4 regions of the Paenibacillus sp. F4 genome follow, and region 2 is predicted to be linked to each of the others. Evidence: a T-box and tRNA genes for the amino acid it is inferred to sense, from the RefSeq annotation. Region 2 holds a T-box; the other regions hold tRNA genes.

Region 1 (3,112 bases), on a different contig from region 2:
GACGTGGTACTTTACCTTTACGGAATCCTGGTACACTTACTTGTTTTGCCACTTTATTAAAAGCTTTGTCGAGTGCAGCGGCTACACGATCCGCGTCAACCTCAACTTCAAGAACCCCAAGGTTCTTCTCTATTTTCTCCCAAGTTGCTTTCATTTTATGCTTTCCCCTCCAACAAAATCTTCACTTAGTTTTCATTACAATCAACGCACACAAAATAACCACTATAGTATATCTAACATTACTGTCTTTTTCAAGAGCAGCCCTTTGAATGCTTCACAGGTAAACGTTTCCGGTCATTAAGGAGTGTTCATTCCCGCCGCTACGAATAGTCGCATCGACCGATACGCCTGCTCAAAACGGAAGCGCAACGCATCTGTAATACCATATATAGCACGGGTTTCTTCCTCATTATTATTTCCGTTCAAACTTTCCGAAACTGTCTGGTGGAGTGCTGCAGCCCAAATATCCGGCATTCCGTCCTCTTCCACCAACATTGATCTATAATCTTTCGTACCGTATACTGCCATCACAAACTGTGACCACAGCTCCTGTGCAAAATAGAATAGTGTAGGCTCGTGCACCTCAGTCTGATCAGCCACCCGTTCCAAAATACGCATAATCGACTCTGGAAAATCACCTGGCTGTAACGGAACCGTTTCAATATCGATTTCCGCTTGTTCATCACCCCGTCTGATTTCTATCGTCCCTTCCATTCCGCGTCGTCGCATTGTCTGTAGAACACGGAATTGAAGTAAAGGATGGATTTCCCGTTCCGTAATCCAGCGAAGCAAGGCATCGTCGATTTCTGGCAGTTCCAGATAGGACAACTGCTCCAACGCTAAAATCGTCTGTTCGGATAAGGGTTCATCCATAGCCATCCGCAACAGTTTGTTGCCGTAGCCTGCATCCTGCTCCTGCTTAAAGCGTGCATGACGGCGAGCTAACTCTACTTCACTGACTTCTTCTTCCACAGCGTCCGTTACCGCTCCGCTGTCAGCGTACTGTGGAAATGCAGCTTCCAGCCATTGTAATAGAGCGTTCCATTCATCGTATTGCTTCTGCTCCTGTCCCTGACACTGCATTAAAAAACGCAGCATCGCCATCGCCTCTCCGTAACGTTCGTTTTCAAGCATCACAGTAAGTTGAATTTGATAATAGTCCAGTGTCTTCGGAAACAATACAATATTATTTTCTTTTGTCGTCACCTTGGAGTCCTTTATTCAAGGCACCCCCTCTCCTTCGCAAGCTCAAGTATTTGTAGATTATATGAGAAACAGTAGCCGAAGTCCAACCACTCGTCTTACACATATTCACCTGTATTCTAACATACCCTTTTATAAGGCAAAAAAAACTACGTCTACTCAGAATTTATGCTGTACAAAGCCTAAACAAGCGATATATGCAAAATAAGACTTGAATTTCTTTTATCCATATGATATATTAATATTCGCTTGAATTTTATGTCCCAGTAGCTCAGCTGGATAGAGCAACGGCCTTCTAAGCCGTCGGTCGGGGGTTCGAATCCCTCCTGGGACGTCATAACAAGAAGCTTCCATAATGGAGGCTTTTTTTGTTCTCATGAGATAAACCACGGGGGAACGTCGGGCCATCGGCATCGTTAGCCTATACTTCGTAGTCGACCATAGGGAGAGTATCTCTCTTGATAAATTACACCAAAAAAAGCTTCCGCAAGGGAGCTTTTTTTCATTATAAATAATGTAGAAAGAGTAGTCTGCCCCACGCTACTTTAGGCGCTAGTTTCAAGTCTCTACTCTTTCAATAAAACGCAGAAATTGCTATCATCTATCATGTTGCACCATTTCAGGACCATTTTGATGAAAAACCTATGAAGTCCGATAGAAGATTTTATAAGCTTATGTCAACAAAGGATATACAAATCACATCGCTTGACCGCGTGAATTAGCAAGGAGATTAGTCAAATGAAATTAATATCTTGGAATGTAAATGGCTTAAGAGCCTGTGTGACCAAAGGGTTTTATACTTATCTAAAAGAAACTAATGCCGATATTTTTTGCGTACAGGAAACGAAGCTTCAAGAAGGTCAAATCCTCATGGAGAACATGGAGGAATACACACAATACTGGAATTATGCTGAGAAAAAAGGATATTCCGGCACGGCTATTTTCACCAAAATCAAGCCGCTCTCTGTGCATTATGGACTTGAAGAAAATGAAGAACCGGAGGGCCGAACCATTACTCTGGAATTCGAAAAATTTTATCTCGTCAATGTGTACACACCGAATACCAAACGGGACTTATCCCGACTGCCCTACAGACTGGAATGGGAAGACCGTTTTCGCAGCTACCTGCAACAACTGGACGCTTTGAAGCCTGTCATCGTTTGTGGAGACTTGAACGTAGCTCATCAGGAGATCGACCTCAAAAATGCCAAATCTAACTACGGAAATGCCGGATTTACGCCTGAGGAACGGGAACGTATGTCACAGCTACTAGACGCCGGATTTATAGATAGCTTCAGATACTTTTATCCTGACCGGACGGATGTTTATTCCTGGTGGTCCTACATGCCAAAGGTGAGAGAACGGAATATCGGCTGGCGGATTGATTACTTCCTCGTCTCGGAGAGACTTCGTCCGCTATTGATGGATGCGAGCATTGATTGTCATATTACAGGCAGTGACCACTGCCCTGTGATATTGGATTTGCAAGATATTTCAGCATAGGTCCCCCTGCCCTGACACAAGGATTTATGAAATCTTAAAAAGCCGTCATGCTCTGTTATGGCAGCATGACGGCTTTAATTAATGGAGCTATGTCCCCAAATATACCTCGATACGGGAAATCAACCGCTCTCTCACATCTTGTGCCTCTTTTTGATCTAATACGGCCTGACTTATCGTCTTCTTTTCGCCACTGGCGTAATGCAGTACATACTGGGTCACTATGCATTCCGGTGCATAAGTATCCTTGCGATCCGTATTAAAATAAGTCACCTGGCAGCTTCCGAGAAAACAGAAAGATAGCTCACCTGTAGCTGTGAAAAGCCAGCCTGGCAGCTTGGGCTCCAGCCTCAAGGATAGGCCCCTATGATCATAGCCAAACGGCTGCCCGCCCGTCATCATCCATATC
Region 2 (3,112 bases):
ATTCAAATCACGAGAATGGCTATCTTGGACAAGGGCGTTGTCGCTAGAATTGGTATTATCAACATCGGTGCGAGCGTGAGCTTTCTCCAGAAGGCTACGTATGCGCGCATGAGTATACTGCACATAAGGCCCGGTCTCGCCTTCAAAAGTCAGCGCCTCCTCCAACGAAAAATCCACTTCATTCAGCCGGTTGTTTTTTAAATCGCCAAAAATAATCGCCCCAATGCCAACGTCCTCAGCCACTGCCTGTTGTTCCTGCAAATCGGGGTTCTTCTGATTAATGATGGCTTGAGCACGCGCTATAGCTTCATCCAGCACCTCCTCCAGTTTGACAACTTTTCCGCGTCTTGTGGACATTTTCTTACCCGCAAACCGCATTAATCCAAACGGCACATGCTCACATTGCTCCGCCCAAGCCTCCCCTGCATGCTTCAGCACCGCAAACACCTGCTGGAAATGCAACTTCTGTTCCCCACCAACGACGTACAGCAACCGATCAGCCTTCATCACTTCATGACGATAAATCGCTGTTGCCAGATCACGTGTTGGATAAATGGTGGTCCCATCCTTTTTTAGAATAAGACACGGAGGCAGTTCCTCATCTTCCAGACGAACCACGAGCGCGCCATCACTTTCCTCCAGCAATCCTTTTGCTCTTAATTGAGCAACAACTGCCTGCATCTTATCATTGTAAAAACTTTCTCCCAGCACATGGTCAAATGTAATGTTTAGACGCTGGTACATACGATCAAATTCACCCAGACTGACTTCAACAAAAAACTCCCATAGTTGTTGAGCCTCAGCATCCCCATGTTCCAAACGTCGGAACCACTCGCGGCCTTCATCCTCCAGAGTCGGATCATGCTCGGCCTCCTGATGAAAACGCACATACAGCTTCAGCGATTCACCAATCGGATCATGTTGTAGCTCCTCCTCATTTCCCCATCTTTTATAGGCCGCAATTTGCTTGCCAAACTGTGTTCCCCAATCTCCAAGATGATTCACACTTATTGGAACATATCCGGTTTCACCAAGAATACGATACAAGGCAGCACCGATAACAGTAGAGCGAAGATGACCGATACCAAACGGTTTGGCAATATTGGGCGAGGACATATCAATAACTACCCGCTGTCCGTGCCCGATATTGGGCCTGAGGAAATCAGCCTCGCTCAATTCAGCAAGCATAAGCGGAATATGAACTGACCGATCCAATGTTATATTTACATAGGCACCCGATGCTGAAGCAGTTAAACCTTCTTCATGGTTTACTAGCTCCGCTAATTCCAGTGCAATGTGCTGTGGAGACTTTCGAAACTTTTTAGCCAGCACAAAACACGGAAACGCCACATCTCCCCATTCAGGCTGCGGAGGCACCTCAAATAAAGATAAAATTTCTTTTTCCTCCAAGCCCGTATGGGCCAATATCGCTTGAGCAGCAATCCTCATTAACATGATCTCTCTCCTTCTTTTTATAGAATCTAACAAAAAAAGCCCCCGCCTCTTGAAATAATTCAAGAGACGAGAACTTCAATATCCCCGCGGTACCACTCTTCGTAAATCGGTTGTGCGGCTAAAGCTAACTTACACAAATCGCGATTTCACTCCAATGACTAATAACGGTGTCTGCCGGGCTGATCTACTGAAGTTCTGCTCGTTGGATCAACCGCCTCCCGGGTGCGCTTCACATCGGATCTCATACCGGCTTCCACCTCTTCCGGCTCGCTGTAATGATACGGCTCCGCTGCTACTCTCCCGTTCCATGACGTTAATTCCAATCATTATACAAACCTATTCAGTAGAAAGCAACCTTTTATTTCCTCTTCAGGCACTAGTTCCATATATGTAATTACACTGCCACCAATTGGCGGCATGCCTGAACGCAACGACGGCAGGCTTCTGCACAATGTTTGCAATGATCATGGGAATGCTTGCTGCATTCAGCAGCACATACCTCACAGGCCTTGGCGCACAGCTCACAGATTTGCTCGGCAAAATCCGTTCCGCGCTGCAGCATTTGAGCAGCAAATCCGCATATTTCTGCACATTCCCTACTCACTCGAATACATTCACGCAGCATAGCTAAATCATATTCCTTCAAACTCGCTACGTAACATACATTGCAAGCGTTCATACATTCCAGGCAAGCATCCACGCATTGTTGGTATGAATGATTCATATTACATTACCTCCCAGTTGTTGACCCTGCTGTACTATTACCCGCTGATCCTTGAGATTAATCATTTGATGTGCGCGCTTACAATAAAATAAAAACAAAGTAATCCCGACTTATGTAAGGAAGTGTACTATATTCCAGTGTGCAAGTGCAAGGATATTAATCACATGGATTTTTAGCCCCTGTTTCTGACTTGCATACACTCAGTCATTGCTCTATTGTAAAAAGTGTATGTCTAACCATCGATCAAGGAGTGAACATTTTAATGAATATGTCTTCCGTAGAGGAGCATCGACAGGAATCCCCACAACAGGTTAATTGCATGGTCGTGACTGTCTCGGACACACGTACCGTGGAAACAGATACCGGGGGACGACTGCTCATGGATCTACTAGAAACCAATGGATATAAGGTTGTTCGATATGTCATCGTCAAGGATGACTACGAAGGTATTCAGCAGTTAGTATCCGAAGCAGCGGCACAGGATGACATCGAGGCTGTACTTTTGACAGGCGGTACCGGTATTTCTCCACGTGATACTACATATGAAGCCGTCTCCTCTCTACTGGATAAGGAACTACCTGGCTTTGGAGAAATCTTCCGTTATTTAAGCTTTGCTGAGGACATTGGTTCAGCAGCTATCTTAAGCCGGGCTGTAGCTGGCACTGTGGGCCGGACAGCTGTATTTTCTATGCCTGGCTCACGCGGAGCCGTTCGTTTGGCAATGGAACGCATTATTGTCCCTGAGCTACGACATGTGATGAGAGAAATTTATAAATAAGCTCCTATTTCCTACATGCCGCGACACAAAAAGGCACCCCATACATTCATGAGGTGCCTCTTCCAACTATTCTTTTTCTTCAACTTCGGGCTGCATATAGCTGTCGATCAGCTTTTGCTTCAGCTCCCATACCTTCTCACTCAGATTTACACGAT
Region 3 (3,112 bases), on a different contig from region 2:
CCGCCTTTCAAATGTTTCTCAGCAGCTTCTTTAGTTGTGAAGAAACCTGTGCATTCCAGAACGATATCTACACCCAGGTCTCCCCAAGGCAGTTCTTCAGGGTTGCGGTTAGCCAAAACTTTAACTTCTTTACCGTTTACTTTGAAGAAGCCGTCATGTACTTCTACTTCTCCTTGGAAAGTACCTTGTGTTGTATCATATTTCAACAAATGTGCCAACATTTTGGAATCTGTCAAGTCATTGATTGCTACTACTTCAATACCTTCCACGTTTTGAATCCGGCGGAAAGCAAGGCGTCCAATACGTCCGAAACCGTTAATACCAACTTTAACTGTCATGAGTGAGTTCCTCCCAAAGTTCGTTTAGTTTAGTTTTATATATTCAAGACAGACCCGAAAGCCCGTCAAGACAACACCATTCATAAATCCATCTTAACCATTTAAATAATGACTTACAATCTCGGCAGCAGCGCCTTCGTCGGTGACTAGAATGTCTTCTTGTCCGAAACGCAGTACCGCATGAATAGCGGCCGCCTTGCTCTTGCCTCCAGCTACACCTAGAACCGTATCGGTACGCCTGATGTCCTCTAATCGAAGTCCAAGCGTCAGCATTCTGTGAACAACGACGCCATCTTCGTTAAAGTAATAACCAAACGATTCGGCAACGGCCCCCTCACTGCTGATCTGAGCAAAGGTTTCGGGATCAAGTTTACGTCTATGTGCCATCGCTATGGCGTTGCCTATCCCGTGAATGATGATACGACTCTCGCGAATCAGGTTCAATATATCCTGAATGTTCGTATCTTCAAGCAAGGAGTTGTAAGCATGATTGCTGAGCAAATCCGGTACATGGAGCAGACGGTATTGAGCGCCTACCTTGCGAGCCATTGTGGAAGCAATTGTGTTGGCCTGCATTTCCATGCTTTCTCCCAAACCCCCGCGTGCCGGTACAAACCACCCACCCTTAAGTGGGCCATTAGAAGGTAGTGCCAGTTGTTCCGCCACGTCGGCAATCGTCGTGCCACCTGTTACAGCGACCACATCCTCGTCGTCCATAACACTCAGCAACGCTTTTGCTCCAGCGCGCCCCAGCTCCTGCTTTGTTAACGGAGAAGCATCCGAATCCCCTGGAACGACAACCACCTTCCTCAAACCATAGGCTTGACGAATCTGGTCCTCCAATTGGGACAGGCCGAACAAGTTGTTCGCAATCGGCTCCAGCTGTTCCAGCAGATCCAGTCCTGCTTTGCTCACCTTCATGCCTACACTCTCAATCTCAATTAGCCCTTGAGCTTTAAGAAGATCGGTTTCGGCGCGCAACACGCGCTCAGTCATGTTCAGTGAAGCTGCCAGTGTTCTGCGTCCAACAACATCGGACAGCATAATCTGATGCAGGATCGTGTACCTTTTTTTCAAAACATCCATGAGGTCGGGCAGAAGCTGCTTCTGTATTTCTAATATCTTTCGCATGCTTTCCACTCCCGCACACTTCTAAGTTCTGTCTCTAATGCTCTATCTCTAACTGGTCTTAAAACGTCCCGGGATAACTTTTTAAGTCCCACGTATATCTTAACCAATATTTGCTCCACATGCAAGTCTATCTGAACCTATATTTCTCAACCATTTGCCTGAATATGCGCATTTAATAAAAGCTTGCAATTCACTGCTGTATATCATATAATCATCTTTGTTTCCAATTAGCTGTTTAATTAGTTAGTTGTTTGCATTGATTGAACTATGCGCCCGTGGTCCAACGGATATGACGTAGGCCTCCGGAGCCTGAGATCGAGGTTCGATTCCTCGCGGGCGCGCCATTTTAAATGAACGTTTAAATAAATGAACGTTTAAATACTTCTACATAATGTTTTAACCAATAAGAGCGCTGAGGGCTCTTTTTTTTAATCATTAGTTTGACTTTCTTTGACTTTTTGTTTGAAATTGTTTATCATGTGGTTAATACGGTAACAGTTTATAAATAAGGGACGTGTAATCGGCATGTCCACCAAATCCACTAACGATATTTAAGGGAGGTTTTTTGACGTGAGCTATGTTCCTATGGTAGTAGAACAAAGTAACCGCGGCGAACGCGCCTATGACATTTATTCCAGACTGTTGAAGGATCGCATTATTTTGTTAGGCTCGGACGTCAATGACGTTGTAGCCAACTCTATTATTGCGCAAATGCTGTTTTTGGCTGCCGAAGATCCTGAAAAAGATATTCACTTGTATATTAACAGCCCTGGCGGTTCCATTACAGCTGGTATGGCCATTTTCGATACGATGCAATACATTAAACCTGACGTATCTACGATTTGCGTAGGTATGGCGGCTTCCATGGGCGCGTTCTTGCTGAATGCAGGCGCCAAAGGTAAACGTTTCGCTTTGCCAAACAGTGAAATTATGATTCACCAACCACTGGGCGGTGCACAAGGCCAGGCAACGGATATTGAAATCCGCGCACGCCGCATTCTGAAAATGCGTGATAAACTGAACCGCATTCTCGCAGATCGCACAGGCCAACCACTGGAACGCATTGAAAAAGATACAGACCGTGACTACTTCATGTCCGCTGATGATGCCAAGGAATACGGTATTATTGATAAAGTGCTAACTAGCTCCTCTCCAGAAGGTGTATAAGAGAAAAAATTCACCTCTCGATAGCTGGTAAATGAAAAAAGCTGCTCCGGATGTTCTTATCCGGTAGGCAGCTTTTTGCTTTGTTGTTTTTTTAGGTTATAGACAATTGAACTTGTTTATTTCTACTATTCATTCTGTCCCGCAAAAGGCTTTCCGCCTTGAGGCAGCAGTTGACCGAACGAGTAGGTAAACTCCGGAATTCCATACGCGTATGGCGCATAATCATACAAATCAAACACGATTGTTACTCCACTGTTAGTTACATAAAAATTCTGATCTGCCGCCAGCTCTTTAAATTTACCGAATCCTTCACCAGCCTGAAGCGCATCGATTTTTTTCTTCAAATCAGCATTGAGGAACTTTTTGTAGTCCGGATTTGCCTTCAATACGTCAGACAATTGCAGCAGTTTACCATCAGCGAGCGAGAACGTATATCCTTTACGTGCCGTCATGCCATGTGCGCCACCCGTATACGA
Region 4 (3,112 bases), on a different contig from region 2:
ACGCTTCACGAATGTTATCAGATGCTAAAACAGCTTTTGCAATTGATTCACCTAATAAACGTAATTTCATAATGGAAGTATGCGGATCATTATATAAATTATGCTCGGCACTTTCTCCAAGCTTCGCTAATACTTCCCATTCTCCTTTAAAAAAAGAAAAGTTACTCATTATCATCATCCACCACTTTTCTAAGTATTTGATCTAATTGTACTATAATAGGAATTATTGGACTAGGAGAACAAACATTTCAATAAAGCTTATCGTTTCGAAATTTTAGTCGTAGTATGTGTTCAGAGCGAGTCTGTAAAATATATTGTGTAAACTCTCAAACCCATTAAAATGGAAGTAAGGGAAGGTTAGAGAAACACATAGGACTTTGGTCAAAGGAGCAACTTCGGAAATTTATTAAGGTGAACAACTTAATCACTACACAAGATATCGAACGTAACTGGCATCGAAGAGCAAATCATTGCTCTGTATGCCAAAGGCATCAGTACCAGAGAAATTCAGGATCATTTAGGACAGATGTATGGTATTGAAGTGTCTCTTACGCTTATTTCCAATGTTACAAATAAGATTGTCCCTCTCATTAAAGAATGGCAGAATCGGCCTCTTCAAGGTGTTTATGCAGTCGTCTATCTGGATGCCACCCACTTCAAGGTCAAACAAGACGGGGCCATGATCAACAAGGCCGCCTACATGGTCATTGGCATCGATTTGGACGGAAACAAGGATGTGCTAGGCATGTGGATTGGTGAAAATGAGTCCTCAATTCTGGCTGAGTGTGCTGAATGAACTCAAGAATCGTGGAGTTCAAGACATTCTCATTATCTGCGTGGATAACTTGTTCGGGTTCTCTCAGGCAATTGCAGTCTGCTATCCCAAACTGAAATCCAAAAGTGTGTCATTCGCCAAATCCGTAGCTCCACTCGGTAGTTTCGTACAAGGATATTAAGAAAGTAACTGCCGACTTAAAGCCCATTTACAAGGCAGCTACCGAAGAAGGCGCCTTACTTAAACTCGACCGTTTTGAGCAGGTCTGTGGAGCCAAATATCCCCTTATTATCCGTTCTTGGCGAACCCATTGGGATGAGCTCGCTACCTTTTTTAAATACCCGCTAGAGATTCGCAGACTCATCTACACCACCAATAGGATTGAGAGTTACCATCGCCAACTTCTTAAGGTGACGAAAGGAAGAAGCATCCTTCCTACCGATGAAGCCTTACTTAAGATGCTCTATATGGCTACCATCGACGTCACTCAAAAATGGACAGGTCGTGTCCAAAACTGAGGCCAAATGTTGCTCCAGATGTCGGTCTTTTTCCCCGATCGGGTCGGTCAACACTTGCGATAAATCGCTACTTCCCCCTCGGGGGAATCTGTGCCTAAAAGAGTTTTCACAAAACTTTTGACAGACCCTCCTTTTCAGAGGAACTGTCCCACTTAGCTTGACAATCCGTAATATAAAAAAAAGGGATTCTGCATCAGTGACCGAAGCCCTGACCGAAGCCCTAATTTCTCACAAATCCATTTATCAACGGTTTGTGACTGATTTAATTACGTCCCAGGAGGGATTCGAACCCCCGACCGACGGCTTAGAAGGCCGTTGCTCTATCCAGCTGAGCTACTGGGACAAGATGGTGATCAATAAAACCTTATGTATTCAGCGCATTGATTATTATATCACATTTCGGGCAACTGTCAAAAGCATTTTTTTATGATATAGGGAAGTGGGCTGCAAAAGGAATCATTTGGACGCTAACGGGGTATTATGTACAAAGAACCATGCATAAAGGAGGGGTTAATCTGTGAGAGGTCTTTTGTCGTCACTTTGTTATTTCAGCATTTTCTTCGCACCTTTTCTAGTGCCTGTCATTGTGTGGATTGCAGTACGGGACGAATATGTTCAGGGATATGCAAAAAAAGCTATTTTATCGCATATTTTCCCCATTATTGCGGCAATTCCGCTAGTGTATTTTATTATTACGGCGAATCATGCAGGTTCAGTGATCGGTTTTGTGCTGCTATTCGTAGTGGTCTATCTCGGGGTTTTTGTTTATAACATCTACAAAGGGATTATGACGCTGCGTGAAGCGGCTTAGTTCAAAAAGAAGCCTCCTACATACCGCTAATTTGGCGGGATACGGAGGCTTCTTTAGGGTCATTTTTGATGAGTTGCTGTTGCTATTTGGTTCAATGGCTGCTTATTTATTCCCAAAGCGTTTAGGACTTCTCCGTACTTCATGTCTTACGTTTTTCTCCAGCACTTCTTCCGCGAACTCATTGTTATGAATATAACTGCTGCCTTTATTTTTCTTATAATTCGCTTTGCCGTCTATGATTTCCCCCTCCTTTCACGCTGATCCGGCGATGGCGCCGGGGCCCAAATTAACAAAAGCCGAGGCATAGCACACCATATCCTCATGCCCCGAACTCCTTGGCGAACTCTGTGCTGAGCTGCCCGTAGGAGAGCAGTTCTTTTTTAAACTTCTCTCGCTCCTCACCAGCAGTAATGTGTGTAGAGTCGGTAAAAGCCTTGTCTGTCACTTCCTCAAATGCCGAATGCAGATTATTGTCGTACCAATCCAGCTCCAGATCGGCGTCATTGCGGATGATCCGTACCATGTCATAGTCATGCTGACCATCCGTCTGATCCTTGGCCGTGATATAGACCAGCAGTTCCGGGTCATCTGCGGCACCGGGCCGCACCTCTACCTCAGCGCAGCGCACTCCGTCAAGTTCAGTGAAGCGGCGTATTTTGGCATCCTTGATGTAGTACATGGTCTCCCTCCTTCCTTGCGAGTAGACGGGTTGCCCCATCTGTAGTTTTCGGAACGGACAGACATTTTATGCTTCATTTCGGCATATATACTGATGAACTGGGGATTTAGTTTTTGATTCATTCCAACACTGGATGAACACGACAAAGAGAGGATGAACAGACATGTGCGGAATTACAGGTTTCATACAGTGGAACGGAGACTTAATGCATCAATCTGAGCTGCTGCTGAATATGACACAGACGCTCTCTGATCGCGGACCGGATGCTGCGGGTACCTGGATATCCAACCCGTGTGCCTTCGGACACCGAAGACTGAGCGTTATGGACC

The links. A T-box is a leader RNA that pairs with one kind of tRNA and senses whether it is charged. The one in region 2 lies ahead of argS (arginine--tRNA ligase), so its partner is inferred to be a tRNA-Arg.
Region 1: it has a tRNA-Arg gene. The T-box ahead of argS (arginine--tRNA ligase) is inferred to sense a tRNA for this amino acid. The anticodon was not compared.
Region 3: it has a tRNA-Arg gene. The T-box ahead of argS (arginine--tRNA ligase) is inferred to sense a tRNA for this amino acid. The anticodon was not compared.
Region 4: it has a tRNA-Arg gene. The T-box ahead of argS (arginine--tRNA ligase) is inferred to sense a tRNA for this amino acid. The anticodon was not compared.

Annotation. Positions count from the first base shown of each region.
Region 1 is NZ_POVS01000020.1:317,072-320,183, reverse strand. Features, by position in the region: gene tig (trigger factor) at 1-154, opposite strand, end outside; gene C1T21_RS24835 (hypothetical protein) at 298-1,206, opposite strand; tRNA gene C1T21_RS24830 (tRNA-Arg) at 1,464-1,537, shown strand; gene C1T21_RS24825 (exodeoxyribonuclease III) at 1,942-2,706, shown strand; gene C1T21_RS24820 (cellobiose phosphorylase) at 2,794-3,112, opposite strand, start outside.
Region 2 is NZ_POVS01000009.1:173,671-176,782, forward strand. Features, by position in the region: gene argS (arginine--tRNA ligase) at 1-1,455, opposite strand, end outside; T-box leader at 1,515-1,772, opposite strand; gene C1T21_RS07730 (four-helix bundle copper-binding protein) at 1,850-2,179, opposite strand; gene C1T21_RS07735 (MogA/MoaB family molybdenum cofactor biosynthesis protein) at 2,442-2,957, shown strand; gene C1T21_RS07740 (nicotinate phosphoribosyltransferase) at 3,024-3,112, opposite strand, start outside.
Region 3 is NZ_POVS01000011.1:25,974-29,085, reverse strand. Features, by position in the region: gene gap (type I glyceraldehyde-3-phosphate dehydrogenase) at 1-338, opposite strand, end outside; gene C1T21_RS11685 (sugar-binding transcriptional regulator) at 432-1,469, opposite strand; tRNA gene C1T21_RS11680 (tRNA-Arg) at 1,739-1,813, shown strand; gene clpP (ATP-dependent Clp endopeptidase proteolytic subunit ClpP) at 2,040-2,636, shown strand; gene C1T21_RS11670 (PdaC/SigV domain-containing protein) at 2,762-3,112, opposite strand, start outside.
Region 4 is NZ_POVS01000020.1:245,965-249,076, reverse strand. Features, by position in the region: gene hsdR (type I restriction-modification system endonuclease) at 1-175, opposite strand, end outside; partial or broken gene C1T21_RS28365 (IS256 family transposase) at 440-1,356, shown strand; tRNA gene C1T21_RS24550 (tRNA-Arg) at 1,563-1,636, opposite strand; gene C1T21_RS24545 (magnetosome magnetite crystal formation protein family) at 1,811-2,104, shown strand; gene C1T21_RS24540 (hypothetical protein) at 2,424-2,783, opposite strand; gene asnB (asparagine synthase (glutamine-hydrolyzing)) at 2,947-3,112, shown strand, end outside.